Regions from separate parts of the Lacrimispora cavernae genome, predicted to be linked through region 1. Evidence: a T-box and tRNA genes for the amino acid it is inferred to sense, from the RefSeq annotation. Region 1 holds a T-box; the other regions hold tRNA genes.
The links. A T-box is a leader RNA that pairs with one kind of tRNA and senses whether it is charged. The one in region 1 lies ahead of leuS (leucine--tRNA ligase), so its partner is inferred to be a tRNA-Leu.

Region 1 (7,915 bases):
AAGAAAGGGCGAGATAAATCCCACCATCTTCATCGCCAGGGCAAACAGGCTGCGATAATTCCAGCCTGCCACCACAACGATTACGGCAAATACGATCAGGCCCCGTATTTTTTTAATTGTACTGTCATTAAATTCCATCATACTCTCCTTTTATGACTCCTCTTCAAAAGCTTGTCTGATATCTTTCTGTAAGGCCTGAAAGGTGCCCTGGGCCATCAGGGAGCTTCCACCTCCCCGGCCATTTAATCTTCCATTTAATGCTTTGCTCAACACTCTCATGTCCTTCTGACCGCTTCCAAGTGCATACTGAAAGACACCCTCATCTCCGGAACATGCCAAAACAACGCTTCCCTTCCCTCCTTCATACAGCATCGTGCAAAACTGTCTCAGCTGTACCGGGGATAAGTCACGTTCAAAAACCAGAAGAGGCGCATCCTGTTCGGGATAATCTTCGGCCTTTCTTTCTAAAAGTTCTTTGGAAAGCTGTCCGATTCTTCCATCCTTTTTCTGCCCTTCTTCTTTCAATCTGTCAACTGCCTCCAGGAGATGATCCGGTTTTGCCGACAGCAGGACGGAAATTCCGGACACTGCCTTCTGTTTTTTGCGGTAATCTTCCAGAGCCATCCTTCCACACAGCATGGTCACCCTGACACCGCCCTTATAATGAATCATCCCGGTCACTTTCAGAATGCCGATTTCTCCTGCAGTCATCACGTGAGTTCCACAGCAGGCACACACATCACCTCCCGGGAATTCAATCAGCCGGACTTGTCCGGTCAATTCCTTTTTGCTCCGGTAATCGATGGTTAAAAGCTCCTCCTTTGACGGATAAGATTCAAGAACCGGAATATTCCGCCAGATGAGTTCATTCACTTGTGTTTCTGCCGCTTCTATCTGTTCCATGGTCAGGATTCCGTTAAAATCAACGGTCACCTCATCCTTTCCCATGTGAAACCCTACGTTATCAAGGCCATAATTCTTATGTACGATTCCCGACAATAAGTGCTCTCCGGAATGATTCTGCATGTTGCAGAACCTTCTCTCCCAGTCTATGATTCCAGTCACCCTGCTGCCCGCCTTTAATGGCTTATCCGTAATATGGACAATGCCTTCCGGCCTTTCCCTGACATCAAGGACTGCCGCCTCCCCAAGAGTTCCTATATCAGCCGGCTGGCCGCCGCCCTCAGGGTAGAAGGCTGTCCGGTCCAAAAGCACTTCAAATAAACTGTCCTTTCCCTGCCTGCAGCCAGTTACCTCCGCTTCAAATGTTTTAACATAAGGTCTGTTATAATATAATTTTTCCATCTTTTGCTCCTTATTTCTCTGTTGTACTAATTATACACAACAATTGGATAAGTTCAATCATAACAAATCTAAAATTTTAAGAAAAAATGGAAACAGTGGCAAGCTGACATTCATACACTTACATTGTAAACAAATTATTTGGAGGAACCAATATGAGTGATCTGGCAGCAACTAACTGTGGGTGCGGATGCGATTGCAACACCGGAGGCAACAGCGGATGTGGATTTAATCTAATTTGGATTATCCTTATCCTGTGCTTCTGTGGCGGCGGCAGCGGCGGTTGCGGCGGCGGTTGTGGCGGTTGCGGCGGCGGTTGCGGAAATGATGGATGCAGTTGGATTTGGATCATCATTCTTCTGTGCTGCTGTGGCGGCGGCGGCTTTGGCGGAAATAACTTCTGCTGCTAAGCGAAACATAAAACAGGGCCCGATCTTTTCACAGATCGGGCCTTGTTTTTATTTGCTAACGACTCTGACCATTATTTTTTACAGGCCTTTGAAAAGAGCTCTGGCTGTTTACTCCTTTTAAAGGGCTCCTGTTCTGTTTCTTTTTCATACAATCCTCATCAATTTCATATACTGCATTACCATCTATGATCAATCGGCTTTTCATATCTAAATCACTCTCCTGTAATACTAATATATGCAGACGCATATATTGTCAACAAGAAAAGTAAGGAATCTTATGCCATGAACAACGAGCAAAATGTACGTGCAAATGATCTGGACTCCCTTATCGGCGATAATCATCTACAGATGGTGAAGGCTGCCCTGCCTTATATGAATGTTCCCCAGCAGCGTTTTATGTCCTACTTCGTTAAAATAAACGAGCTGCGCCGCACCGTTAATCTTTTTGAAGAAGGAGAAGTCGCTGCCATGGGGCTGGGTTCTTCCGGGGAGAATGACCGGGCCAACGACCCCATTGACATGCTGAATACCATAAAGCCCTTTGCAAATCCGTCGGAACAGGATTTCATTGACCTTATCATCAACTTCTCTCAGGGCCTTCGGATGGCTAACTCCTACCCGGACCCAGGCCCGGTACCAAGTTCCACCATTCCGGTTCAGGCCCAGGCCCAAACCCAATCCGAAACACCTCCAAACAAGCCTGCGGGTAACCACCGGCAGAATAATAACCCATTTGGGCGGATACCTCTGGACCAGCTCAAGAATTTCATGCCGCCGGACCAACAATCCCGTTTTGAAACCATGCAGCTTATGATGTCCGCCATGCAACAGATGAATTAATCCATATTTTTTCCCTGGCTCCCTTACCAAATCCCATAGAAAGGAAGAAAAATAATCCATGAACTTCAACTGGAAACAAGACCCCAGACTAAGAAACATGAATCCGCAAAAGCTTTCCATGCTGTCTGAATTTGCAAAGCGGGTAGAATCCACTCCAAAAGACCAGCTTGTTCCAACCCTTCTAAACTTAAATGCGGAAGCAAGCCGCAAAGGCATTCAATTTAATGATGAAGAAACCGACCTTCTCATCTCCATTATGAGCGCAAACATGAGTGCTAACGAGCGGAAGCGAATAGAGACCATGCGGATGCTATCTAAAAATTTCATGAAGCGCAATACAAAATGATAATAAGGACATTATGGGCGATACCAGTGGGGCTCCGCCATAATGTCCTTACTTTGCGCAAGCAGTCAAAAATTATTTGCAAACAATATTCACAATTCTTCCAGGAACATAGATTTCCTTAACAATCGTTCCGGTTATCTTATCCGGGATCAAAGCCTTACCTGCTTCAATGGCCTCTTCCTTTGATACGCCTGCAGGAAGCTTTACCACTGCTCTGGTCTTTCCGTTTACCTGGACTGCAACCTCGATCTCATCATCCTTCATGGCCTCTTCATCGCATTCCGGCCACTGTGCGTGGAATACGGAAGTCACGCCGCCAAGCTGCTGCCACAGCTCCTCGCCAATATGAGGAGCAAAAGGCGCAACCAAAACCACAAAAGCCTTTAAAGTTTCTTTGTCAATGCCGCCGGTCTTTTTAGCCAGATCGATCAGTTTATTGTTATATTCCATGAATCCAGAAATTACCGTATTTAAGTTAAACTGGTTGAAACGCTGTTCAATATCAAAAATCAGCTTGCTGCGCAGACGAAGCATTTCCCTGGTAGCTTCCACATCCTTATTGCTGCTTTCCACAACCAGATTCCAGAAGCGGTGTAAGAAACGGCTGACGCCTTCGATTCCTCTGTCATCCCACTCTGCATCTAACTCCGGCGGCCCTACGAAGAGCTCATACATACGGAGAGCATCGCAGCCATAGTCACGCACCAGATCATCGGGAGATACCACATTTCCCTTTGACTTGCTCATTTTGATTCCATTTTTTCCGTTGATCATACCCTGATTGAACAGCTTGGTAAATGGCTCATCAAAGTCTACCACACCGATGTCGTTTAAAAACTTGGTATAGAAACGGGAATACAGAAGATGAAGTACAGCATGCTCCACGCCGCCGATATACATATCCACGGGAAGATACTTTTTCGCTTTTTCCTTGGATACCAGTTCATTTTCGTTTTGGCTGTCCACATAGCGGAGGAAATACCAGGAGGAACCGGCCCACTGAGGCATGGTGTTGGTCTCTCTCTTAGCAGGAGCGCCGCACACCGGACATGTGGTATTCACCCATTCCTCAATATCTGCCAGTGGAGATTCTCCCGTACCGGTAGGCTGGTAGCTTTCTACTTCCGGAAGGGTAAGAGGAAGCTGGTCTTCCGGAACCGGTACGTTGCCGCAGTGCGGACAGTGGATAATAGGAATAGGCTCTCCCCAGTAGCGCTGTCTGGAAAATACCCAGTCACGAAGCTTAAAGTTTACGGTTTTCTTTCCAAGGCCTCTTGACTCGATCATTGCAGGAGCCTCTTTTTTAAGGATGGAGGATTCCATTCCGTTCCACTCACCGGAATTGATCATGGTTCCGCTGGCATCCGTGTAGGCTTCTGTCATGTTTTCGATTTCCTTGCCATCCTTTGAGATAACCTGGATAATAGGAATGTTGAACTTCGTCGCAAACTCAAAGTCCCTGTCATCATGGGCCGGCACGCACATGATGGCACCGGTACCGTAATCAGCAAGCACATAATCGGACAGCCAGATGGGTACCTTGGCACCGCTTAAAGGATTTACCGCATAGCTGCCGGTGAATACGCCGGTCTTTTCCTTATCCTGAAGGCGGTCCACGTTTGATTTCATGGAAGCATCGTAGATATATTTCTCAACGGCTTCTTTATTTTCAAGGGTAGCGAGGCCAGCGGCAAGAGCGTGCTCCGGCGCAAGTACCATAAAGGTAGCCCCGTATAAGGTATCAGGTCTGGTGGTATAGACTGTGATGCTCTCTTCTCTTCCGTCCACCTTAAAATCGACCTCGGCTCCATAGGATTTTCCAATCCATTCCGACTGCATCTTCTTGACCTTTTCCGGCCAGTCAAGCTTATCCAGATCATTTAACAGACGGTCTGCATAAGCAGTAATTTTTAACATCCACTGTCTTAAATTTTTCTTTGTAACACTGGTTCCGCAGCGCTCACAGCAGCCGTTTACCACTTCTTCGTTTGCAAGTCCTGTCTTACAGGATGGGCACCAGTTGATAGGGAATTCCTTCTCATAGGCCAGTCCCTTTTTAAACATCTGAACAAAAATCCACTGGGTCCATTTATAAAACCCGGGATCCGTGGTGTTAACTTCCATATCCCAGTCATAGACGGCTGCGATCTCATTGATCTGACGCTTGATGTTCGCTACGTTTTCCGCTGTTGATTTTGCAGGATGAACTCCCATTTTGATGGCGTAATTCTCTGCAGGAAGGCCGAAGGCATCCCAACCCATGGGATGAATCACATAATGTCCCTTTAAAATCTGATATCTGCTCCACACATCGGAGATTACGTAACCTCTCCAGTGGCCTACATGAAGGCCGCTGCCTGACGGATATGGGAACATATCCAGACAGTAGTATTTCTCTTTCTTCCCATCGTCAACATTGATGGGGTTCTTTGCCCAGTTCTCACGCCACCTTTTCTCAATGGCGCTGTGGTTGTAGGATGCTGCCATAACAAATTTCCTCCTTTTGCAAAAGGGATTCTCCCTGTTTCAAATGTGTTATCTGGCTCATTGGCCGTAAAAATAAAAAATGCGCCTCCGACCGTTAAAACGGCCATAGAGACGCAGGATCTACCGCGTGGTACCACTCTATTTCATACAAGGTTCGTATGCTCTCACTGGATATGGCAAAGCATATCCGCCCGCTTTAACGGTCGGGACACCGGCAATGCCTACACAGAAGCTTCCTTCAGCACGCTACTCAAAGGCCAGTTCAGCCGCCATCCCCAACCGGCTTCCACCCTCCGCCGGCTCTCTGTATGTTTCAGACAGCTTACTACTCCTAATCAAAGTATTTTTGCTAACTACAAATGTAACATAATTGGCGAAATGTGTCAACCGTCTTTTACGAAATCTCCGAAATAACAAAGGTTACGGCAGAAACCGCAAAAAACAGGATCATTCCAAGATTTAAAAAAAGTACTTTAAAAGCCCCTTTGCCCCAGGTCTCCACAGGCCCCGGATGGAACACCAGTTTTTTTTGACTGGTAAAAAACAAAGCGGTTCCGGCAAAAACTGCTCCAAGCATAAATATGGAATAGCCTATCGTCAGCATCAGATTCTCTCCGATTTTAAGCGCCACAACAGAGCCGAGAAAATTGATTGCCATGTGAAAAATAATGGTATAGCGAAGTCTTCCCGTCTTAATATAAATATATGCAAACACCAGGCCAATTCCAAACGCATAAAAGAACTGATAGAAATTCCCATGACTCAGGGCAAAGACAACACTTGATACCAGGATCGCCGCCTTGTCTCCATAAAGCCGGATCCGGTCGATCAAAATTTTGCGAAACAAAATCTCCTCACAAACAGGAGCCATTATTACCATGGTGAGAAAAATCGCCCAGGTGCTTAAGCCCTTCATCACCTCCTCTACCGGGTTGATCATAGGCTTTCCCAAAAGGGTGCTTACAATGGCCATAAGGGCCCGGCCAATGAGATTTCCGAAAAACAGGGCGCTCATGCAGATCAAAAATCCAGAAACAAGCATTCCTGCCCTGGCCTTTTGTACCTGGGGCCTGCATAAAACCGGCATATCCTTCACAATGATATAGGCAACAATTCCTCCCACAACGTAATTAGCCAGGGATACAATCAACATATACCAGTTACCAAAGGTTATTTCTATTCCAATCCTGGACAATGCAAGAGCAATGACCCCTATCTCAAGCTGTATCACAAGCGTCACAAGGAGGAATGCTCCGTAACCGATGCCCACTCTTGTAAATGCTTTCCACGCATTTCTTTTATCTTCCACAATTTCATACCTCCTGCCAGTAGGTATCAGTTTATCACAGATCAGAGAAAAGCGCAATTATTCCAGAACCCACATTCTGACGAAATAAGAATCTGCTTTGCAGGCTCCCGCGCCGAAGCGCGTTTGCTTTTTCAGCCATATTTCCTTATGACGGGGTGCGCATCCCGAAGAGTTTTTATATCATAGGACGCACTTTCTATAATATAAAAAAGACCCGGAAGAAGCTCGGTAAAATACCTGCCCCTCCGGGTCTTTCCTGTCTTTTAAGATTCTACTCTGTCAATCTTGGAAGCCCGCTCCTCTATTTCTCTCTTCTGAACATCTCCTGGAGCCAGTTCATAGCGGCTGAATTCATACTCATAGGTTCCAATGCCTCCGGTCATAGAACGAAGATCTGTATTATAGCCGAACAGTTCGGACATAGGTACATCCGCCTCAATGATCTGCTTTCCATTGTGGTTGGAATTCATTCCCAGAACACGGCCTCTTCTGCGGTTTAAATCTCCCATAACATCTCCGGTGAATTTATCCGGGACCGTAACCTTAAGGGAAGCAATGGGTTCAAGCAGAACCGGATTGGCATCCATAAATCCCTTTTTAAAAGCAAGGGTCGCAGCCATCTTAAAGGCAAGCTCCGAGGAGTCTACCGGATGGTAAGAGCCGTCGGTCAGCGTAGCCTTTAATCCCACTACCGGGTAAGCGGCAAGAGGTCCTTTTAAGACGCACTCTGCAATACCCTTTTCAACTGCCGGGAAATAATTTCTCGGCACAGCCCCGCCAAATACGCATTCATCAAATACATAAGGAGTTTCCAGATCACCGGACGGCTCAAAGCTCATCTTAACGTCACCGTACTGTCCGTGTCCGCCGGACTGCTTCTTATACTTGCCCTGGACTTCCACTTTCTTACGAAGGGTCTCCCGGAAAGCAAATTTAGGTTTGCTCAGTTCAATGTCAACCTTATAGCGGTTTAAAAGCTTGCTTACAACCACATCAAGCTGCTGGTCACCAATGGCATAAAGGAGAGACTGGCGGTTTTCCGTATCATTGACTACCTTTAAGGTCCAATCCTCTTCCGTCAGCTTTGCAAGAGCAGTTGAAACCTTATCATCGTCGCCTTTTGTCTTGGTTTTATAACGCATATACGTATATGGAGTGGATATCTCCGGCTTATGATATACGATGGGAGCAGAACGGAGGGCAATGGTATCACCGGTCTGG
Region 2 (7,915 bases), 1.0 Mb from region 1:
TTGGTAAGCTTTGACGCCCCCTAGGAAATTCAGTGCTCTACCTCCGGCAGACTAATACGAGGCTAGCCCTAAAGCTATTTCGAGGAGAACCAGCTATCTCCGGGTTCGATTGGAATTTCTCCCCTACCCACACCTCATCGCCACCCTTTTCAACGGATGTGCGTTCGGTCCTCCATTTCCTTTTACGGAAACTTCAACCTGGACATGGGTAGATCACCCGGTTTCGGGTCTACCTTTACTGACTCATTCGCCCTATTAAGACTTGGTTTCCCTTCGGCTCCACACCTTAAGTGCTTAACCTTGCCAGTAACGGTAACTCGCCGGACCGTTCTACAAAAAGTACGCGGTTCCACCTTTAACGTGGTTCCACAGCTTGTAAACACAGGGTTTCAGGTTCTCTTTCACTCCCCTCCCGGGGTCCTTTTCACCTTTCCTTCACAGTACTATGCGCTATCGGTCACTAAGTAGTATTTAGCCTTGGGGGGTGGTCCCCCCGAATTCCCACAAGGTTTCTCGTGTCTCGTGGTACTTTGGATCCTGCTCGCTGACTATTGCTTTCCCATACAAGGCTTTCACTTTCTATGGCCGGTCTTTCCAGGACCGTTCTGGTAACAAATCGTCTCACTTATTGCAGTCCATAACCCCAGTATGCACGCATACTGGTTTAGGCTCCTTCCATTTCGCTCGCCGCTACTTTGGAAATCGAGTTTTCTTTCTTTTCCTCCGGGTACTTAGATGTTTCAGTTCCCCGGGTTCCCGACGTATGGCTATTTATTCACCATACGACAACTGAGGTTTGCTCAGCTGGGTTTCCCCATTCAGATATCTCCGGATCAAAGGATATTTGCTCCTCCCCGAAGCTTTTCGCAGCTTATCACGTCTTTCATCGGCTCTTAGTGCCAAGGCATCCACCCTGTGCTCTTTATAGCTTAACCAATTCGATGTTCACCTGCGGGTGCGGGCTACTAATCTAAGATACATAGCGTTGTATCTCTGGTCTTAGGTTGTTATTTCACCGTACGTTACGGTTACTTTAACGAGTTTTGTTTGGTTACATCGTTAGATGTAACACCTCGGATGTCTTGATATTGTCTTTATACTTTGACATATAAAAACTTTATCTAGATATATTTCAATATGTGGTTTTCAAGGTACATGCGTGATGCAATCAGAAGCGTGCACAATGGAATGGAAAACTGTGTTGAAAGCTTGCTTTCATAAGCAGTTTTGTATTTCATTGTATAGGCGTGGAACGCCGTGACTGAGAAAAGCGTCAGCTTTTCGAAGTACACCTTCGTAACTACACCAAATGGAGATGGAGAGATTCGAACTCTTGACCCCCTGCTTGCAAGGCAGGTGCTCTCCCAACTGAGCTACACCCCCATAAAGTAATCTGGCACCCACCTGCTCTCCCATGCCGTCTCCAGCATAGTACCATCGGCCGCTTAAGTCTTAACCATCGTGTTCGGGATGGGAACGGGTGTCTCCCCTAAGCGCATCGGCACCAGAAATCTTTTGTCTTTCTTGGTGTTTCTATTATTCTTTTTTATTTCTTTGAAAACCAAAGACTCAACAGTATATAAAACCCTTACTTCTTCTTCCTTAGAAAGGAGGTGATCCAGCCGCACCTTCCGATACGGCTACCTTGTTACGACTTCACCCCAGTTATCAGTCCCGCCTTCGGCAGCTCCCTCCTTACGGTTGGGTCACTGACTTCGGGCGTTACCAACTCCCATGGTGTGACGGGCGGTGTGTACAAGACCCGGGAACGTATTCACCGCGGCATTCTGATCCGCGATTACTAGCGATTCCAGCTTCATGTAGTCGAGTTGCAGACTACAATCCGAACTGAGACGTTATTTTTGGGGTTTGCTTAAGATCGCTCCTTTGCTTCCCTTTGTTTACGCCATTGTAGCACGTGTGTAGCCCAAATCATAAGGGGCATGATGATTTGACGTCATCCCCACCTTCCTCCAGGTTATCCCTGGCAGTCTCCCCAGAGTGCCCAGCTCTACCTGCTGGCTACTAAGGATAAGGGTTGCGCTCGTTGCGGGACTTAACCCAACATCTCACGACACGAGCTGACGACAACCATGCACCACCTGTCTGGAATGCCCCGTAGGGAAGGCCCCGTTACGGACCGGTCATTCCGATGTCAAGACTTGGTAAGGTTCTTCGCGTTGCTTCGAATTAAACCACATGCTCCACCGCTTGTGCGGGTCCCCGTCAATTCCTTTGAGTTTCATTCTTGCGAACGTACTCCCCAGGTGGAATACTTATTGCGTTAGCGGCGGCACCGAAGAGCTTTGCTCCCCAACACCTAGTATTCATCGTTTACGGCGTGGACTACCAGGGTATCTAATCCTGTTTGCTCCCCACGCTTTCGAGCCTCAACGTCAGTTACAGTCCAGTAAGCCGCCTTCGCCACTGGTGTTCCTCCTAATATCTACGCATTTCACCGCTACACTAGGAATTCCACTTACCTCTCCTGCACTCTAGCAACACAGTTTCCAAAGCAGTCCCGGGGTTGAGCCCCGGGCTTTCACTCCAGACTTGCATTGCCGTCTACGCTCCCTTTACACCCAGTAAATCCGGATAACGCTTGCCCCCTACGTATTACCGCGGCTGCTGGCACGTAGTTAGCCGGGGCTTCTTAGTCAGGTACCGTCATTTTCTTCCCTGCTGATAGAGCTTTACATACCGAAATACTTCTTCACTCACGCGGCGTCGCTGGATCAGGGTTTCCCCCATTGTCCAATATTCCCCACTGCTGCCTCCCGTAGGAGTTTGGGCCGTGTCTCAGTCCCAATGTGGCCGGTCACCCTCTCAGGTCGGCTACTGATCGTCGGCTTGGTGGGCCGTTACCTCACCAACTACCTAATCAGACGCGGGTCCATCTCATACCACCGGAGTTTTTCACACCGTACCATGCGGCACTGTGTGCTTATGCGGTATTAGCAGCCGTTTCCAACTGTTATCCCCCTGTATGAGGCAGGTTACCCACGCGTTACTCACCCGTCCGCCGCTCAGTCAATTTTAATTCCGTCCGAAAACTTCCTTAAAATCGCTTCGCTCGACTTGCATGTGTTAAGCACGCCGCCAGCGTTCATCCTGAGCCAGGATCGAACTCTCAAATTTAAGCAGATAGTCTTTGAAAGCGGCCGGTGATTTGTAGAAAAGTCTGTTGAAAGCTCGCTTTCATAAGGACTTTTTTGCGAATCTCCGAACATTTGCGAAGCAAATGGTAGCGAATGAAGCAAAGCTTCATGAGCGTACCGCTTGGACTTGCCATTCGGTTCAATCCGGGGTCAAAATCAACTAACTAGCTAATTTATTTCCCGTTTTACTTGTTGTTTGGTTCGTATACAATTGCTTGTATTCGTTCTGAAATTTTCTCATTCAAAGCCATCAAACATGACTTATTTTATTAGAATTTTCAGGGTTTTACATACTGTTCAATCTTCTGTTTTCAAAGTGCTTTTTCCTGTGCCGCTGTCTCAGCAGCAACTTTTATAGGATATCATAACTGGTTGTTTCTGTCAATCTTTTTTTGAATTTTCTTCAAAACTTTTTTCATCGTTCATCGATGTGTTTTAGAAGAAATTTGCCGCCGTTTTCAGCGGCGAGTTATATCATACCAAAGCATTTGACAAAAGTCAACATTTAATTTGAAATTTTTCAAATTAATATTTTAAACATTATATTGCAAAGTCGAAATATAATACAATATGGTACATATCAATGTTTTTCTTCTATATTACAGAGTTTAAATGCCTGTATATTCATCTTTGCGTATTTAATATCGTCCAATTAGATAAATCATTTTCAACATTATACCTGCGCCATTTGTTTGTGCTTCTGAGAGTCTTCCTTATATCAAGCGTCTTTTAGTGGTTTTTCAAACGATGAAAGGCTATGCAGTCTTATTCTTCATGCTCATTTCCTCAGCCATAACTTTTAATGAATATAAGTTCTTTGAATATCTGTTAAACATCGATCCCGTTGGCCGAACTTTTGATGCCGAAACTGATGCTGCTCACTCCACGGGCAAGCTTGAAAGATGGAAGACTGCATTATACTCGTCAAAGACTGCCATGTATACCAGTCGATAGCCGCATATGGTAAGATTTGTTCCGACCGGCATTAAAGTTGCATTGAGGATAAATATGAGTTCTTTACGATTAATATTATTTAAATTCATAATTATGATTCTTGAAAATGTAACACGGCAAGGAATCAGAAGCATTGCCGAAAAAACAAAATACCGGAGCCCCCCTGTATTTACAAGGAACTCCGGTATTTTCATCAAAGTAGAATCATGCGGGTAACAGGACTTGAACCTGCACGGTCTCCCACCAGAACCTAAATCTGGCGCGTCTGCCAATTCCGCCATACCCGCTGACAACAACATAGATGATACCATTTGACTGTAAAATTGTCAAGAAAAAGGAGTCATTTTTCCAAGACAAATATAAAACAAAAGCTCATGCAAAGAGATTCCATAAAATTTTCATAGTCAGGCTCCACTCTCATAAAAACTACCGCCACAATTTTACTATTACAGGCTCACTTAAAATAATCAGCACAAACATTTAAACGTATATCTTCTATAATAAGGCTAAGTCTCCTTCATACCGTCACCAATTATCCCAGCACTTTAATAATATCATATTTAATCAAATTCTTTTTACTCAAAGATCGACTTATATAAATCACCCATCTTTTGGACTGAATTAGGATTTAAAGTATTACTGCACATTGGAAAATTAATATTGATTGATAGTTAGTAAGTATGGTGGTATTCTACTCATGAAAGTTATTTATATTTGATGAAAGAAAACAGGTAAATACTATGGTTGAAACAATATATTTTGCAGGTGGCTGTCTATGGGGTGTACAAGCATTTATCAAAACACTAAAAGGTGTTATTAATACTCAAGCAGGACGAGCAAATGGTTATTCAAATACTCTCGAAGGCGGGTATGATGGTTATGCTGAATGCGTAAAAACAGAATTTGACCCTGAAATAGTAACTGTTTCTCAACTAATGGATTATTTTTTTGAGATTATAGATCCTTACAGTGTGAATAAACAAGGTAATGATGTAGGAGAAAAATACCGCACAGGGGTATATAGTAAAGTGCCTCGACATTTGGAAGATGCCAAGAATTATATAACAGAAAGAGCAGATAGGGACAAAATTGCAGTGGAAGTTCTTCCGCTAATGAATTACGTTAAAAGTGCAGATGAACATCAAGATAGGTTAGATAGGTGCCCTAATGACTATTGTCATATTCCTAAAAATTTATTACATAAATATTCATAACTTACTGTTATAAGCATAATATGAAGCTTGTTTTGGGATCAAAAAGGCTGCTGACCTAATATTATGGTCAGCAGCCTAATAATTTCACTGCAGTCACCTGCCGGATACCTAATCCAGAATTGTTTTCCAGTCTCGTTCCGAAAAAGCCTGAAAACACATTTTTATTTGTTCTGCATTGTTCTTTTCCGTAGCAAGGGGCGGTAATTCTTCCAGTGAAAAATACCGGCTGTCTGTAGTCTCATTATTTGCTTTAAATGAACCGCCAAGAACGGAACACTGTATGAAAATTTTACAAACCTTATAGGCATAGGCAGGAAGATTATGTTTTTCTCTGTCCTGCACAGCAATGACTTTTTCGACCTTGACATTGAGACCGGCTTCTTCCATGACTTCTTTTATGATATTCTCTTTTACCGATAAATTCACATCGACCCAGCCTCCTGGCAATGACCATTTTCCATCGGCTTCTTTTACCAGGAGAATCCTGTTGTCCTTAAAAATAGCAGCCCTGGAATCTATCTTGGGAGTTTGATATCCTGTTTCACAACAAAATAAATCTTTGACCTTTTTAACAGGCATTTCTGATTGCCTGCTGATTATTTCAGCCGAAATCTCCCGGATCCTCTCATACCGTTCCTGGTCAAAGCAATCCTTCGTATAATACAGTCCAGCCTGTGCAATTGCCTGCAATTCAACCGCCCATTCAAGCCACTTTTTATCTTCCATAATTCTTTCCTTTCCCAGTCCTTCATAAATAATATATTATCTTACTAACTCATAACTATCAAGATTATCTTTTCAGTCCCTCCGCAGTCACAGCCGGTAAAACAATGGGAAAAACCGCAAAATGGCGGTTACGGAAATATCAGAAAAAGAAGGCTGTTATTACCGCCCCTGTTAACTTTCTCAGCGATCAGCCGAAAGATTAACCAAAGCATACCTGCCACAAAATAAAAGGAAGCATAGATCTAGAAAGGGGCGTCAATATGAATACAAGGACAATCATGATATTTCCAGAGTTTCATAACATGGATGTGATTCAATTCTATAGGGATCAATACGACCCATTATCCGCTCTTGTTAAACCGCATATCACTTTAGTTTTTCCGTTTCAAAGCAACATTAGTAATGATAAATTAAACAGACATTTAAATGATAAGCTTATGAATATCAGACCCTTTGAAATCACTCTCCATGGAGTTTCGAAGCAGCCTGATGAATTTGGGAATTATTTATTTTTAAATATTATAGAAGGAAAGGAACATATTCTTAAAATCCATGAAAGGCTATATTCCGGTGTATTGAGGGAGTATAACAAAGGACAGCCTTATTGTCCCCATTTAACTCTTGGAAATCTGCACTCTATAGAAAAACTGGAAAGGGCTTATTTTGATGTTTCTAAGTGCAATGAGACATTTAGGACCGTGATAAACACAATTTCAGTAGAAATGATTGGATCATTGGAGGAGTCAATTATAATAAGCGAACATAAGCTGTGGAAATAAGCTTCCAAAAGACAGGATTCCTCCTCTCTCTTCTTTTGTTCCTGACCTGATAAAAACACCGAGATTTCTTGTAAATACAAGTCTTCCCGGTGTTTTTGCCTTTTGTGGAAGATCTGCCAATCCATCTCTCATATTTTTTCGTCTGCTGCCATATCATTTAACATGCATATCAGCCCGGCATCACTGCCAGGACAGCCCAATTTCAGACAGCCTCTCTCATTTTGCTTAATACATGATTGCTGCTGTCAGTAACAGCAAGGAGATTTAACTGTGAAAAAAGTTTTGGATAACAATTATTATGATTTAATCATTACCAATCCAGTGGTTTCAGCTCCCAGTGATGATAACATTACCTATTTAAATAACCGGCATTCCTTGCTGCATGTCCCGACTGTAGACATAAACACCTGCGATCTGGTAAATTATCCCTATCACACTTTTCCGGCTATATATACCCCCACTTCTACAGTCAGTCTTGAGCAGACCGGTATTGGGGAGGTGCAGCGAAATCCTGCCTTAGCTCTGTTCGGACAGGGCGTAATTGTTGTAGTCATTGATACAGGTATTGATTACCAGCATCCTGCTTTCCGCAACAGCGATGGTTCGACCCGTATCCTCACCATATGGGACCAGACTCAGCAGGAGGGTACTCCACCTGATACGTTTACCTTTGGTACGGAATACAGCCGGGATACAATCAATGCTGCATTGAATTCTGAAGACCCCTTATCCGTTGTGCCAACAACAGACACCAACGGACACGGAACAGCCATTGCAAGCGTTATCGCCGGTACTCCCAATATACTGGAAGCCTTTAGCGGGGTAGTCCCTCAATCTGACCTGGTGATCGTAAAGCTGAAGGAAGCAAAACAAAATCTAAGAAAATTTTATTTTATTCCCGATGATGCTTTATGCTTTCAGGAATCCGATCTTATGCTCGGCTTTCGTTATTCCCTTACCATTCAGGAAAGATTTAACCGCCCTGTGGTCACCTGCTTTGCCGTTGGGAGCAACCAGGGAGGCCATGACGGGAGAGGCGCTCTAAGCGGTTACCTAAATGACCTGTCAATTCAGCCCGGTATCG
Region 3 (7,915 bases), 270 kb from region 1:
ATCTCATTTAATCCCTGCTGGATCCGTTTGTTGCTTATCCCGGCATCCACCAGGATATGTGTGGAATCAGAGCCCACATAAATGCAGTTTCCGCTGCTTCCGCTTGCAATACTTACCAATCTCATTCTTTCCTCTTTTCAGCCCTGCTTTCCGGGGATAATGGTATACCCGCAGGGTGTTTTCCTCTGCTTTACAATATTTCAGCCAGTTGGCTTTTCACATCTTCCATGGAACCGTCATTTTCAATCACCCGCGTACAGCGTTTTAAAAACTCCGATTCAGAGGCCTGACTCGCTATGATGCGTTCCGAATGCTCCCTCGTATAGCCCCTGTTTTCCGCCAAACGGCGGATCCTGTTCTCCATTGACGCACGAACGTACCACATCTCCTCCCAGCTGTCATCCATTTTTTCATTCATAATTGCAAATTCTACCACAATAAGCTCTGCTTGGGAAGCAGAAATTTTATCCCTTATGGTTTTCCATACCATAGGGTGAATGATGTCATCCACGGTTTTCCTTGCCCTGTCATCCTGAAAAATACGTGTGGCCAGGGCTTTACGGTCAATGGTTCCATCGGAATTTAGAAGGCCCTCCCCCAGAGCTTCTGTCACAGCCAGATACCCTTCTTTTCCCGGCTCCATCAGCTCATGGGCTAATTCATCCGCTTTGATCACTTCCGCACCGTATTCCTCCTTTAAAATAGAAAGAACCAGGCTTTTTCCGGCTCCGATCCCTCCGGTCAATCCAATCACTCTCATCCTAACACCAACCCTTTATTCTCATGAAGGCAACGCCCCGCCGGACAAGGCTCCTTACCTATCCGGCGACAGCCCATAAAATACCTTGTAGAAGTCTGAAAGATATTTTACTTTGCATCAAACCAGGAATCCCCTACATTAGCCTCCACCTCAAGGGATACTGCAAGCTCTGCCGCATGCTTCATTTCTTCCACCAGAAGCTCTTTTACTTTATCAACCTCATCCTGATATGCTTCAATGAGAAGTTCATCGTGAACCTGCAGGACGATCCGGGATTTTAATCCCTGTTTTTTCAGGGCATTGTCCACACGGATCATGGCTATCTTGATAATGTCTGCCGCAGTGCCCTGAATGGGAGAATTCATGGCAACCCGTTCCCCAAAAGAGCGCTGCATGAAGTTGGAGGATTTCAGTTCAGGAACGGGACGGCGTCTGCCAAACATGCTGACCGCATAGCCCTGTTCTTTTGCCTCAGCCACAAGACCATCTAAAAATGATTTCACTCCCGGATAGGTTTCAAAATATTTGCTGATGTATTCCGAAGCCTCTTTTCTGGTGATGCTTAAGCCCTCACTCAATCCAAAGGAACTGATTCCATATACAATACCGAAGTTTACAGCCTTTGCGTTCCTTCGCTGAAGAGGAGTCACCTCATCAAGGGGAACATGAAACACCTGGGAAGCCGTGATGGCATGGATATCCTCCGCCTGACGGTAGGCCCCGATCAGGCGCTGGTCTCCTGACATATGAGCCAGCACTCTCAGTTCAATCTGGGAATAGTCCGCATCAACAAACAGGCAGCCCTCCTGAGGCACGAAAACCTTTCTGATTTCCCTTCCCAGCTCCATTCGGACCGGAATATTCTGTAAATTAGGTTCCGTACTGCTGATTCTTCCTGTAGCTGTGATCGTCTGGTTAAAGGTTCCGTGAATCCGCTCATCCGGACCAATGTAGGCTGCCAGCCCGTCTGCGTAAGTGGAATTTAATTTGGTCAGCTGTCTGTAATCCAGGATTAAGTTGACCGCAGGCCAGTCAGATGCCAGCTTTTCCAATACATCCGCTGCTGTTGAATAACCGGTTTTTGTCTTTTTTCCTCCCGGAATCTTCATATGGTCAAAAAGTACCTCTCCCAGCTGCTTGGGAGAATTGATGTTAAAGGTTTCTCCCGTTTCTTCATATATCTTCTGCTCCAATTCTGCAATACGGACCTTTAAGCGGTCGCCATATTCTTTCAGGCGTTCCCTTTCCACACGGATTCCTGCTTCCTCCATATGAAACAGGCTGTAAATCAAAGGCATTTCAATTTCATAGAACAGCTTATCCATGGCTGCCTTTTTAAGTGACTCACAAAGCAGGTCATGACATTTAAAGGCCACATAGGACATATAACAGATGCAGGAAACAGCCTTTTCCCTGTTTTCCTCCAGCGCGTACTTAACAGAGCCTTTTCCCAAAAGCTCTGTTTTGGATGGGATGGAAAGGTCCAGGTAATCCTCCGCCAGATCATTGTATTCATAGGAATCCTTTAACGGATTTAGCAGATATCCGGCAACGCCCGCATCAAATACCGGGCTTTCCGGCATAAGCTTTAAAAACGCAAGCTGGCTCTTTAAATGAATGACAGTTGTCTGCCCTGCCCTTTTACAGATCTCCTCTGCTTTCTCTGCCAGGTATTCCGGCTCAAGAGTTCCCTGAGGGATAAAGCAGTACACTTCTGTCTCACTGAGGCAAAGAGACAGGGCTGATACGGCCTTGTCCTCAACCACCAGCTGCAGCCCCAGCCGGCTGCCGGCTGCGCACTTTAAGAATATGGACTCAGCCTCTGAAAGGTCTGTAACTGCATAGAAGCCTGATTCCAGGGACGGTTCCTCCTCTTCTCCCGGAAAAGAGGCCGGAACGAAATCCATATCAATAATTTTTTGAATCTCCGCCTGTTCAAGGGTTTTCGTATAATCCAGGCGGATATCGCAATCCCTGCGAAGGGCAGTAAGAGCTTCCTTCCGCCTTACTGCTTCCTGATTCCCGGTAAGTGCTTCCCGGATTCTCTGGGATTCTATTGCTTCTATATGATTATAAATATTTTCAACGCTGTGATGTTCCCTTATCAGCTGACAGGCAGTTTTCTCACCGATTCCCCATTCTCCTGCCAGTGCAAAAACACCTGCAAGAGCCTCTGGCTCCAGGCCAAATTCTTCCCGTACAAGCTCTGGGGAATAGGATTTAAACTCCAGTCCCTCTTCCCCGACAGCAGGAAGCTTAAGGGTCACATGTTCTTCTACTGCCTGTAAAAGCGTTCGCTCATCAGACAGAATCACGACTTCCCCATCTTCCTCCTGGCACCGTTTTGCCAATGAAGCCAAAATATCGGTTGAAGTATATCCTTCCTTTTTAAGAACAGAAATATCCAGGGTAAGCAGCGTTTCCCTTAACCCCTCGTCCTCCTTTAAAAGCCCTTCGTACACTGCTGTATTTTTATATGATTCCTTTTTACCTTCTGTTTCAGAATCAAAGGCAACAGCCAGGTAGTCCGCTTCTTTTGCCTCCAAAAGCTTCATGATCAGGCTTTGAATACCTTTCGCTCCATTGGAAGGAAGTCCATAAAAGGCGTTCCTTAGCATACTGCTTCCATCTACTAATACTATCTTTTTTCTGCTCATGTTTCCTCTTTCCTGCCCACGCTTTTTGGGCAAAGTTCGCCCCGCTATATCGGGCGTAAAGGTATACCCGCAGGGTACATTTTCCCATCATAGTAAGCCCCACTGCATCCAGATCCGGCATTGCAGAAGGACTGTAAAAATCAGCGCCATTGCGCTGACCGTAGCTACCGCATACCTGGCGATTTTAATACATCGAATGACCTGAAGCCTTTGTCTGGACTGTTCTATGGCTGACTCCAGCGCTCCTTTTATATTATAATTCCCCGTTTCAGAATCCAGCTCCCTGATTCCCACATCCACAGTAAAGTATATTTCCAGCTCTTCCCGGCAATCCGGACAGGACTCCAAATGTTCCAGGAATTCCCCCAGTTCGTCGTCCGTCAGTTCATCATTGATGTATGGCATGACCAGACGTTCTACTTCCTTACATGTCATGGTCCTGACACCTCCTTAAATACATCTTCTGTCTATCATACAATATATTTTGTTCATTTTCAATTTAATAATCACAAAAAAACACTTGCCAAATGGAAAATCCTATGATAAAATAATGAGCGTTGTAAGGAAATGCCGGCATGTCGGAATGGCAGACGAGGCGGACTCAAAATCCGTTGATGGCAACATCGTGTGGGTTCAAGTCCCACTGCCGGCACTACACCCTTGGCAGGGAGCAAGGCTCTGGAGATCTGAGAAAATCAGATTTCCAGGGCCTTTTCTCTGTCTGGCAGCACCCATTTCCAATAATTTCCTATTTTTTTCTTAATTCGGGGAAAATCCCGGCCACAGCCCCAATATTTGTGATATACTGTAAAAAATCCGCAAAAATGAAGGAAGGTAATCCTATGAAACGAAGCACAGTTATCCCAGCCCTTTTCATCATCTGCGCCCTGATTTTAAGCGGCTGCGGACAAAAGAATTATGTTAAGACCAATTTGCCAGGCACCTCTGCCGCTGCGGACGGAGAATCCGAGCCCTCTGCCACGGAAGCATCAGAGCCTGTAAAAATCGAAAACCCTGATAATCAGGCTCAGCAAATGGAAACAAACAACAGCACTTCTTCCTCCGGCATCACTGCTGTCCTGCACACCTATAAGGAAGGAAATGTTTCCATTGAATATCCTGCTATCTCTGGTTTGGAGGATAGCGCAGCAGAGGAAAAAATCAACTCTCTGTTAAAAAGCAATGCCCTGAAGATATTAAAGGCCTATTCCATCAACAAAGAAAAGGACAGCCTTTCTGTTACAGCCAAGGTAAACTCCGTAGACAGGAAGCGGATCACTGCCATATACACCGGACTTATTTCCGGGGCTGGAGCAGCTCATCCGGTCAATGTGTTTTTTACCAACACAGTTGATATATCTCAGGCAAAGAATATAAGACTCAAAGATTATGCCGATCCAAATGTGCTGGCTGAATACATCCGTTCCGATGACTGCCAGTTCTACGATGCCTCTCCTGAACTTACAGAAGCCTTAATTCCTTTCCTTGCTCAAACAAGTCAGGAAACATATGCGACAATGTTCAAACAAGCGGATTTTCCCATGGAATCAGTATCCTCAGACTCCACTCCTGCTTTTCCGGAATCCTTCAGCTATGAAGATCACGGCACCATTATTATTTCCATTCCAGTTCCTCACAGCCTGGGGGATTTTGCGCTGATAAAATATACTCCTGAGACAAAATAGGAAAAATAGTTGCCTTTTACCCCTTTCTTTGATAAAATAGGACGGAAAATAAAAAGAAATGGGGTAGAATAATGAGTAACAACGAAAAACTGACAACCCGGGATTATCCGCTCAGCATCCAGCACCTGTTCCCTATATCCGGCGCTGCCGTGCATACCCTTACTGATAAGCTTCATTCCATCGCCGGCATTATTTTCTTTAAGTGTTGGCGCCTTAGTATTCCACTGCTGTACTAAATTTAAGGTTCCTGTATTCCCTGGTTCCTCCTTCGCTTTTCCGGCCGCTGCTACCGCAGTTATCCGACCGGAAGGAACCGTGATCCCAGGAAATCGGCCTTTAGCACAGGGTGGAATTATTTTTGCGGTATTTTGACTTGGATTCCCACAGCTTGGAGAACTTAATGTTAAAGCAAGCCCCATTTCATGAAACATTTCAGGTCTGTTTCCAGCAGTCATAATCGGAGTTCTTAGGAACCCCATATCGCCGGAAACTCCTGATACACTAAGAGAATAAAGAAAGGATTTAAAACTATTATGGACTTTTCAATGGACAATGTAACTGTTTTTACCCACCCGCTTATTCAGCACAAGATCTCTATTTTAAGAGATAAGAGGACAGGAACCAATGAGTTCCGCGCTCTCATCGAAGAGATTGCAATGCTGATGGGATTTGAAGCTTTAAGAGATCTCCCCTTGCAGGATGTAGAGGTGGAAACTCCCATTGAGACCTGCATGACTCCTATGATTGCCGGTAAAAAAATGGCTGTCGTTCCTATTCTTCGTGCAGGACTGGGCATGGTCAACGGAATCCTGGCCTTGGTTCCCTCCGCAAAAGTGGGCCACATCGGCCTTTATCGTGATGAAGTTACCCATGAACCTCACGAATACTACTGTAAGCTGCCAAGCCCTATTGAGCAGAGAACCATTGTTGTCACCGATCCCATGCTGGCAACCGGAGGTTCCGCAATCGCTGCTGTGGATTTCATTAAACAGCACGGCGGAAGGAATATCAAGTTCATGGCCATTATCGCTGCTCCAGAAGGCTTAGAGAAGCTTCGTGAGGCACATCCGGACATACAGATCTACATCGGACATCTGGACCGCCAGTTAAATGAAAACGCCTATATCTGTCCTGGCCTTGGTGATGCAGGGGATAGAATCTTCGGTACAAAATAGCAGACAAAAAAGAAATTCAAAAAACGCGCATTGATTTGGCATATTAAGCCGCTTCATGCGCGTTTCTTTTAGATATTTTTATCCGATTCCTTTATATAGAATGCTAAGTGCAAACACCAATGCAGCAAGAAAAACATAAACGAATTTTGCAGTAAAAAGATAAGCTGCCCCTAAAGGCTTCTTCCGTCCCCTGTTTAATTCTTCCATGATCCTGCCGTCTTTTAAAACCCAGTAAATCATGATGGAGCATAAAACAGCACCAAAAGGAACTACGTATATTGTTATCAAATCCATAAAGAATCCCATATACGGCTCATATTCTATGAAAAGCCCGGGAATAAATACTGCGGCCCCTACCAGGAAAATGGACTTTTTACGGGACAAGTGAAGGTGGGTCTGAACAGCCTCCGAGCACACCTCAAGCATGTTTACCAAAGAAGTCACCCCGGCAAACAACACAGAGAGGAAAAACAGCACTGCCACCCATCTTCCTGCCGGAATCATGGAAAATACCTTTGGGACTGTGATGAACATAAGGGGAGGACCGCTTGCAGGATCCATCTGGAAGGCAAAGACCGCCGGAATAATGGCAAAACCAGCCAAAAGCGCTGCAATTGTATCAAGTAGCGCGGTAGTAAGGGCTGCCTTGGGAATATCCTCCTTTTTATCCAGATAGCTTCCGTAAATGACCATTCCGGAGCCTGTAATGGATAAGGAAAAGAATGCCTGTCCCATGGCCATCACCCAGGTTTCCGGCTTCAGTAAGTACTCCCACCTGGGAACCAGCAGATATTCATAGCCGGCCAGAGAGCCTGGAAGAAAAAACACCCGTATTGCAATGATCGCAAACAAAATAAAAAAAGACGGCATCATGATTGCATTCACTTTTTCAATGCCCTTTAAAACGCCCCCTGTCAGTACTGCTACAGTAATGACCACCACAAGAAAATGCCAGGGCACACTGCCGAATTTTCCTGTCATGCCGGAAAAGTATTCCTTTGCATCCGTATTCATCATTACACCGGTCAGGGAACCAAACAGATACTTAAGAACCCAGCCTACAATAATAGCATAGCCAATGGCAATGCCAAGAGAGCCAATCAAAGGAATGGCTCCAAGAAATGCTCCGCCCTTTTTTCCTCTGGTCTTCATGGCATAATCATAGGAACCAATAGGGCCTGTCCCAGTCAGCCTTCCAAAAGCAAACTCGCCGGAAAGCCCGACTATACCAAACAAAAAAATAAAGCCGAAATACACCAGTAAAAAAGCAGCTCCCCCATACTGCCCCAGGCGGTAGGGAAACATCCAGATGTTCCCCATACCTACCGCAGAGCCAACAGAGGCGAGAATAAACCCGATCCGTGAACCAAAGGTACCGTTCTTCGCCGCAGTGTGTTGTTTATCCATTGTATTGTTCCTTATTCCTCAATAATTTTTTTCTCTACGATTTCTCCCTGATTCTTATAGATGGAATTCGCGTCAACACAGCTTCTGACACAGGAAAGAGGATAAACAATGGATTTCGGTCCGATTACGGTTCCTGGATTTAAGACTGCACCGCAGCCAATTTCAGTGAAATCGCCAATGATCGCGCCGAATTTCTTAAGTCCTGTCTCAATATCCCCGTCTTCTGCATGA
Region 4 (7,915 bases), 710 kb from region 1:
ACGATGATGATTGCTGTTGAAAATAATGCAGGATAAGTGAAATGCTACAGGAGGCTGAGGGTTTCTGCTTTGGAATGTGTGCCGCAACAGGCGTTTGTATACCATCTTAACGGACCGGTATGTCGCTTAATAATGTGACTGCCTATAGGAAAATGTGATAAAATAATAAAAGTTTTTAACAATAAACCAGCCCCGGGACGTTTGCCTCCGGGGCTATTGTGTTGGAAAGTGTCCCTTGAATTTAATGAAAATGGATTAAAACTATGCATTTTTTGAAATTATTAAAAAATTTTAGGATACCTAAAATAATTTCAGATAGCCAGTAGTTTTATTGACAAATGTGTAAAAAATGATTATAATTTATAGTGATATATCGGTTTTTTTGTAGAGAATGAATAAATTAAATATCTGCCTTATATCTGCCTTGGATCATGGTCCGGTGCCCCTGTTGGGCTTCTGAGATGTCCGGGCAGCAAAGATGGCGTGATTATGCTGCCCTGATATTTCGGGGCTGTTTTTTGCAAAAAAACTGAAATACCATGAAAAGGAGAAGAAATATGAAAAGCAACTCAGAAATCAGCATGAACAATATTTACAGGCTGGATGGGCGCGTGCCCTTGGAAAAGGCCATACCATTTGGCCTGCAGCATGTACTGGCTATGTTTGTAGCCAATTTAACCCCGATTGTCATTGTTACGGCAGCGGCCGGACTAAGTGCTGGGGAAACGGCTATGCTCATCCAGAATGCCATGTTTGTAGCTGGAATAGCCACCTTGATTCAGCTGTATCCGGTATGGAAGATCGGGGCGAAGCTTCCTATCGTCATGGGGGTCAGCTTTACGTTTGTTACGATCTTAAGCTCGGTTGGCGTTAAGTACGGATATCCTGGCATATTGGGAGCCATACTTGTTGGAGGTGCAGTTGAAGGAACTTTGGGGCTTTTCGCAAAATATTGGAGAAAACTGATTTCTCCCATTGTTTCAGCGTGCGTGGTAACTTCCATTGGTTTTTCTCTTTTAACTGTTGGTGCCAGGTCCTTTGGCGGTGGTTACAGTGAATCCTTTGGATCATCAACCAACCTTTTGATAGGATTTGTGACACTTCTCAGCAGCATTCTGTTTAATATCTTCGCCAAATCCTTCTGGAAACAGCTTTCCATACTATTTGGCCTGATGGTGGGGTACATACTTTCTGCTATAATTGGTATTGTGGACTTGTCCGGGTTATTTGCCGGAGGGATTATATCCCTGCCCAGGATTTTACCCTTTATTCCGGAATTCCATTTAGGAGCTATTTTATCAGTTGTGGTAATATTCCTGGTTTCTGCAACCGAGACGATCGGAGACACTACGGCTATGGTAGTTTCGGGTCTTGACCGTGAAATAACTGAAAAGGAGATATCCGGTTCTCTTGCCTGTGATGGTTTTGCCAGCAGCATTTCCTCCCTGTTCGGTTGCCTGCCGGTTACTTCTTTCAGTCAGAATGTAGGACTTATAGCAATGACAAAGGTTGTTAACCGCTTTACAATCATGACAGGGGCCGCCTGTATGATATTGGCAGGTTTATTTCCGCCGATCGGTTCCTTTTTTGCATCTCTTCCTGAGGCTGTGCTTGGAGGCTGTACCATTATGATGTTTGGATCTATCATCATAAGCGGAGTGCAGATGCTGGCCAGGGCCGGATTTAGCCAGAGAAATTCCATTATCAGCTCCTTGTCGCTCAGCGTAGGAATCGGATTTACCCTGGTTCCTGAAATCTTTCACATATTCCCGGAAATCATTCAGGATGTATTTGCGGAGAACTGTGTGGCCGTGGTGTTTGTATTGGCATTGGTGTTAAATTTCATACTTCCGGAAAAAATGGAAATTGAAAAACCGGCTGAGGTGATGGAGTAGAGCGTATATTCCAATGGATAACAGAAAAAACGCAGGCAAAAATGCCTGCGCTTTTTGTTATCCATAATCACATGTGCCAAATATTTTCTGGCAATAAAAAACTCCCCGAGTAGGACTTGAACCTACGACCCAACGGTTAACAGCCGTTTGCTCTACCGACTGAGCTATCGAGGAATACATGGTTTATTATACCCGAAAAGATAAATATGTCAATAGGGAAAATATAGATATTAAAAAAGTGCGGGAGATGGGACTTGAACCCACACGTCTATACAGACACAAGATCCTTAGTCTTGCCTGTCTGCCAATTCCAGCACTCCCGCACAACGAAATTTATCTTAACACTTAATGGCAAAATTGTCAATGTTTTTTGAAAAATATACACAAAAAAAATATTTGAAAAATTTGGAGAAATGTTGTTGACAGATAGGAGCTTGTATACTATAATAACTATTGTTGTTGCGAGAGATAACAACGAAATGCAGAAGTGGCGGAATTGGCAGACGCGCACGGTTCAGGTCCGTGTGGTAGCAATACCTTGAGGGTTCAAGTCCCTTCTTCTGCATGAAGCTATACAGATGGTCATAGCTGTGTAGTTTTCATTTTATATATGACATGCGGGAGTGCTGGAATTGGCAGACAGGCAAGACTAAGGATCTTGTGGTTGTATGATCGTGTGGGTTCAAGTCCCATCTCCCGCATTATTATCTAAACGTGATTGGAATGTCCTGTGGGAAACCACAGGACATTTTCAGTATTTCAAGGGTTTTAAAGAGCTTTTGCTTGTTAAAAAGAAAAATGATTTTATGGCTGTTATTTTCGGAGGAGAGGCTTTATGCTCTCCATTTTTTATGGACAAAAAGCAGCAGACTGTGAATCAAAGCATCGTGGCTATTTATACCCGTTACATTCCTGTCTTTTCATTTATCCTTTTCTTGACTCTATTCTTGATTTTTTCCGCCGAATCGCGCATCAATTTTCAATTACCATAACACCGTTTTTTGCCCCATTTGGATTTTTTCAGGCACTTTAAACCTGGTTTTCTGAGTGAACGCTCTTTTTCATGTACGGATAGAAAGTTGATTAAGTCTTAAAATCAGGAATGTGCACATAAAATGAATTAATTATTATCCTAAAATATAGTGTAATTCGTTGAAAGGGATAAAACGGCATGAAGGATGGGAAGTCGAAAAGAGGAGCAGTAGAAAAGGCGATTATTGTTATTGCTTCAATGGTGCTGGTTTACTTACTTATTTCCTTATATTTTACGAATCATTTCTTCACTAACACTGTAATTAACGGAGTAAATGTTTCCTTAAAGTCTCTGAAAGATGTAGACCAGAGTTTACAAGATCACATAAGAAACTATAAGCTGCAATTGGTAGAAAGAAATGGGGAAATCGAAGAACTATGGGGGAAGGAGATTGGCCTGGAATACAATGACAAAAACAATATTTCAGAAATTCTCCGCCAGCAAGATTCCCTCAAATGGATCATTTTATTATTTAGAAATCATGAAGAATATACCGGAGGGGTATTTTTTTATAATGAAACAGCTCTGGAAGATAAAATAAATAATTTACATTGCATTAATAACCTCAGAATTGAGCCGCGAAATGTGGATTTTAAGTATTCTGGCGGCTCATATGAACTGGTAGAAGAAGTATATGGGAATATTGTCCGGAAAGACCGATTATACATAGCCATCCGGTCGGGAATTTTGATGGGAGAGACTACCTTGGATTTGAATGAAAAACATTGTTACGAAAATCCCCAATACACTTTAATTTCTGACAAAGCGTTTGAAACCAAGAAACTCCTGGATAAGTACGTAACTACCAGTGTTACCTATAGCTTCGACAACTTAAAAGAACAATTAGACGGAAATATGATACACAAATGGCTCAGCGTAGATGATGATCTGGATGTGAAGTTAGACCGGCCCGAGGTAAAGAAATATGTGAAAGAATTAGGGGAAAAATATGATACGGTCGGAATTGCAAGAAATTTTAAGACCTCCACAGGGAAAATTATAGAGGTACAGGGCGGGCTTTATGGCTGGAAAATTGATCAGAAGGCTGAAACGGAAGCACTGCTGGAAAACATAAAAAATGGTCAGATACTTATCCGGGAACCAGTATATGCACAAAGGGCATTGTTCAGGTCTGAAAATGAAATAGGCAATACCTATGTGGAAATCAATATAACCAAACAGCATTTATGGTTTTATAAAGATGGAAAATTGATCATCCATGGTCCTGTGGTAACCGGAAATCCCAATACTGGAAATTCAACTGTGACCGGGACCAATATGCTTAATTATAAACAAAAAGATGCGGTCTTATCAGGCCCCGGTTATCAGGCCCCGGTGACATACTGGATGCCCTTTTATGGGAATATAGGGGTTCATGACGCCAGGTGGAGGCGTTCCTTCGGAGGTGAGATCTATAAAAGGAATGGAAGCCATGGCTGCGTAAATGCCCCATTTTATTTGGCAAAAATAATTTTTGAGCAAATCGGTGAAGGAACTCCGTTTATCAGCTATAAAGAGTAGGAAGCCAAAGCGGCTTCAATTAAAACCAAAGGGCCTGGTCCTTAGAAAGAAAACTAATTAATTATGGAAAACCGGTATAGCAGAAAACCGCTTGCAGGTTGCAAACGGTTTCTTGCTGTTATAATCATTATTTCTTTTTAACAGGATAGCAAACCTCGGTCACTAGTTCGTCAGGGTTCCGGGTTTGAGCCGGGCTGACATGATAGATGCAGAACATAGCTCCGTTAAATTCATAGCCATTATCATTTACCCAATTTGCCACCGCACGATTCACAGCGGTGAGCTGATCGTAGCTGCCTTTGTAAGTTGCCGAGGCAATTTCCACCACAGGCATTGTTTTAAATACAACGTGTTCTGTGTCCTGATAGCTTCCTTTTACTGTGAATTGGATTTCCACATCCATGTCGCTGTCTTTATACCCCTCGTCATGGAAGATTGCAAGGCTGCAGCAATTGTCGGCGGGCTGCAGCTGCTGTGGAGCTGTTTCTGTCATCATTAGGTTCCACAAGATTCCTTCCTGATCGTAGGCGGGAATCACCTGTCGTACACTGGCAACATAGCGCTCTGGCAGATTCTTTAATGTAACATTATAATTCATAGCAGTATCATCCTTTCTCAGCCGTTTGATGGCTGTGTCAAGGAGCAGCAAACGCCGGCCTGTTTCTTCGGCTTCCGCAAAAACCTCAGCCTGCTTTACGGCCAGAAAATCAGCCAGTGCCTGGGGATTATCGTAATTCTTCAGGATTTCTCCAATTGTGGCGAGGCCAAATCCCATATCCTTCAGGGAGCTGATTCTGCCTGCAACCGGCAGCTGATCCTCCCCATAGTAACGGTAGCCGGTAAAGCTATCTGTGGTTTTCGGCACTAGCAGGCCGATATCATCGTAATGCCGCAGCATCCGTATACTGATCCTTGACAGTTTTGAAAAATCACCTATTTTCAGCATTTTTATTACCTCACATATATGTGTTTTTTGAGCTCAACTATAGTATAGAGTATATCACAATGTGAGAGTCAATAGGGATTTGGATTTTTATTTTTGGCACCAGGGATGGATACATTTTGAGGAAAAGCATTGCCAATATTATACTTTACAATATTATATTGTTGAATCGATAGAGGCATTATTTGTACCAATTACTGCTTTAAAGAAGAAAAGTATAAAAAAGAAAAAAAGTACTTGATTATTTGCAAAAAGTATAGTACTATAATTGAGCGAATTGATTTACCAATTTGCACAATTGAAAAGCAGAAGTGGCGGAATTGGCAGACGCGCACGGTTCAGGTCCGTGTGGTAGCAATACCTTGAGGGTTCAAGTCCCTTCTTCTGCATGTGATGCTTAAATGTCCTGTGGAAAACACCGCAGGATATTTTTTGTTTTATTGTTAAAACATAAATACAGGGTGCTGCAAAATCAATGATTTTTTGCAGCACCCTGTATTTTTATAAATTTGTCATGCTCATGCCAGGTTCGTAAACCGCATATTGGCTGCGGCCGTGTTTCTTTGCATGATAAAGAGCAATGTCGGCCTTTTCATATAATTCCTCAAATACGGTCCCATCTTCCGGATAAGCCGCTGTTCCCAGACTGCCTGAAATATGCGCTTCCGGTTCCAGAGCGCTGCCTATTAGGCTGCATAAATTTTCCAGCCGTGCGTACAAATCCATGCTGTAAGCCACATCTTTTAATAATATGATAAATTCGTCGCCTCCCAGCCGTCCAAAGATGTCATCACGCCTTAAAGCCGATTTAAGCCTTGAGGCGGCCCGGTGGAGGGCCTTATCCCCAAACTGATGGCCGTAATTATCATTAAGCTGCTTGAAGCGGTCAATATCCAGCATAATAAGGATGTGATGCCCCTGGCTGTTTTTTAATGTGTTGCGTATTGCATGTATGGCAGTTGCCCTGTTTAGCAATCCGGTCAGAGAATCCTGTTTGGAAAGCTCCTGAAGCGTCAGGGCTTCCCGTTTGGAGGCGTCAATATCCTTAATCAGGATAAATGCCTTAATCGTATCGGTATAGGGATCGGAAACAATCTGCACCATTCCCAGCCCCCAGTACACGCTACCGTCGGGCCGTAAACGACGGTGCTCCAGCCGTAAAGACCGGTTTCCCCGATAGAAGTGGTAGAGCAATTGATTTTTATTAAAGAATTTGAGAAACATCTCCCGGTCTTCCTCAAAAATTTGATTCTCTGCAATGTAGGTCATAATGCTGGAAAAGGAATTGGAGACATATTCCGGCATGGTCTGTGTCATTTCCCCAATGATTTCTTCAAATAAGTCGAATTTTAAATTATATTCATAATAGCCGATGCAGTCCCTTTTCTGCTCGCGCATGTATTCCATCCACTTTTGATAAGCCAGCTCTTTTTCATACTGATCTGTAATATCCTGGTAGGATATGATTCCCCTGAGAGGCTTTTGCTCCTCAGTGCACACCAGTGAGTAATGAGTGGAAAACCAGTGATAATCACCTGTACCTGTTTTAAGCCGTGTAATGCATTTTCCCTCGGGTATCCCCTTTTCCATATTATTATAAAAATCCAGAAAGTCTATTACACTTTCTCTGTGTACAATTCCATTTTCAATAAGGAATTCAGGAGAGAGCGGCAGGGTGTAGGGGAAGGGGAAAGTTCTGGAAAATTCAGGCGAGGGGGAAAGGGTTCTGGAAGGAATGTCATATATGCTTACAAGGGATCCGGAATGCTGACTTGCCAGCCGGTATTGTTCTTCACGGATCCGTAAGTGTTCCTGGAACTTTTTCATACATGTGATATCGGAGATCGCACAGTACAATATTTCCTCCTCAGGGATATAATTCAGTTGTAAGGAACACCAGATGCAGCTTTTTTGTATTTTTGCTTTGAATTCCAACTCAAAGCTGGCTGCCTGGCCTGTCAGCTGGCTGCGTATTTCCGTCAGAAGCTCTGCATATTCTGATTCACATACCATGTCCTTAAGAGAAACAGGCGATTGAAACAATGTTTTAACAGCCTGATTGGAGTAAAGAATGGTAAAGTTTTCGTCGGTTCTAAGCTTCAGTATGCCGCAAGGAATGCGATCTAAAAAAGGTTCTCCGTTCATTTTCACTTTCTCCCATAAGTGCTATGAAAATAGAAATTGGCTTTATTAAGAATATATGAAGCATGTTGTCAAAAAATGCACAAAAAGATATAAATATAGTAAACATTTGGAAATAGATGGATACCAGCAGAAACGGACTCGATGGATTGGAGGATTTTGACAATTTAGAGAAGCAGAAGGAATGAAACTGGTTCTGGAGAACATGGTTAAAGAAGGCTGGAGCTGAACTGCTTTATCATACCGTCATACGGGCCGTGAATGGGAGGACCGCAGGATCTGGAATCGGAGATAGAAGGCAGAAAACAGGCACATGCCATTGTTGTTTTTATGAGAAAATACATCCCTGGATTTGAAAATGCGGTTATTGTTACCACAGGG

Region 2: it encodes a tRNA-Leu, which carries the amino acid that the T-box ahead of leuS (leucine--tRNA ligase) is inferred to sense. The anticodon was not compared.
Region 3: it encodes a tRNA-Leu, which carries the amino acid that the T-box ahead of leuS (leucine--tRNA ligase) is inferred to sense. The anticodon was not compared.
Region 4: it encodes a tRNA-Leu, which carries the amino acid that the T-box ahead of leuS (leucine--tRNA ligase) is inferred to sense. The anticodon was not compared.

Annotation. Positions count from the first base shown of each region.
Region 1 is NZ_CP157940.1:1,853,442-1,861,356, forward strand. Features, by position in the region: gene ABFV83_RS08775 (AI-2E family transporter) at 1-138, opposite strand, end outside; gene ABFV83_RS08780 (alanyl-tRNA editing protein) at 151-1,305, opposite strand; gene ABFV83_RS08785 (hypothetical protein) at 1,458-1,712, shown strand; gene ABFV83_RS08790 (hypothetical protein) at 1,995-2,552, shown strand; gene ABFV83_RS08795 (hypothetical protein) at 2,611-2,898, shown strand; gene leuS (leucine--tRNA ligase) at 2,971-5,385, opposite strand; T-box leader at 5,490-5,733, opposite strand; gene ABFV83_RS08805 (CPBP family intramembrane glutamic endopeptidase) at 5,780-6,694, opposite strand; gene ABFV83_RS08810 (elongation factor G) at 6,958-7,915, opposite strand, start outside.
Region 2 is NZ_CP157940.1:2,871,208-2,879,122, forward strand. Features, by position in the region: rRNA gene ABFV83_RS13560 (23S ribosomal RNA) at 1-935, opposite strand, end outside; tRNA gene ABFV83_RS13565 (tRNA-Ala) at 1,311-1,383, opposite strand; rRNA gene rrf (5S ribosomal RNA) at 1,392-1,509, opposite strand; rRNA gene ABFV83_RS13575 (16S ribosomal RNA) at 1,607-3,138, opposite strand; tRNA gene ABFV83_RS13580 (tRNA-Leu) at 4,320-4,399, opposite strand; gene ABFV83_RS13585 (peptide-methionine (S)-S-oxide reductase) at 4,853-5,326, shown strand; gene ABFV83_RS13590 (NUDIX hydrolase) at 5,435-6,055, opposite strand; gene ABFV83_RS13595 (2'-5' RNA ligase family protein) at 6,313-6,831, shown strand; gene ABFV83_RS13600 (S8 family peptidase) at 7,102-7,915, shown strand, end outside.
Region 3 is NZ_CP157940.1:1,579,759-1,587,673, forward strand. Features, by position in the region: gene ABFV83_RS07525 (MBL fold metallo-hydrolase) at 1-125, opposite strand, end outside; gene coaE (dephospho-CoA kinase) at 191-760, opposite strand; gene polA (DNA polymerase I) at 868-3,417, opposite strand; gene ABFV83_RS07540 (zf-HC2 domain-containing protein) at 3,505-3,852, opposite strand; tRNA gene ABFV83_RS07545 (tRNA-Leu) at 3,987-4,069, shown strand; gene ABFV83_RS07550 (hypothetical protein) at 4,260-5,102, shown strand; gene upp (uracil phosphoribosyltransferase) at 5,648-6,277, shown strand; gene ABFV83_RS07560 (sodium-dependent transporter) at 6,356-7,684, opposite strand; gene ABFV83_RS07565 (UDP-N-acetylglucosamine pyrophosphorylase) at 7,696-7,915, opposite strand, start outside.
Region 4 is NZ_CP157940.1:1,145,293-1,153,207, forward strand. Features, by position in the region: gene ABFV83_RS05435 (hypothetical protein) at 1-36, shown strand, start outside; gene ABFV83_RS05440 (nucleobase:cation symporter-2 family protein) at 558-1,895, shown strand; tRNA gene ABFV83_RS05445 (tRNA-Asn) at 1,997-2,069, opposite strand; tRNA gene ABFV83_RS05450 (tRNA-Leu) at 2,135-2,218, opposite strand; tRNA gene ABFV83_RS05455 (tRNA-Leu) at 2,377-2,460, shown strand; tRNA gene ABFV83_RS05460 (tRNA-Leu) at 2,513-2,596, shown strand; gene ABFV83_RS05465 (hypothetical protein) at 2,564-2,887, shown strand; gene ABFV83_RS05470 (peptidoglycan binding domain-containing protein) at 3,067-4,449, shown strand; gene ABFV83_RS05475 (MerR family transcriptional regulator) at 4,577-5,395, opposite strand; tRNA gene ABFV83_RS05480 (tRNA-Leu) at 5,698-5,781, shown strand; gene ABFV83_RS05485 (sensor domain-containing diguanylate cyclase) at 5,894-7,537, opposite strand; gene ABFV83_RS05490 (FAD-dependent oxidoreductase) at 7,796-7,915, shown strand, end outside.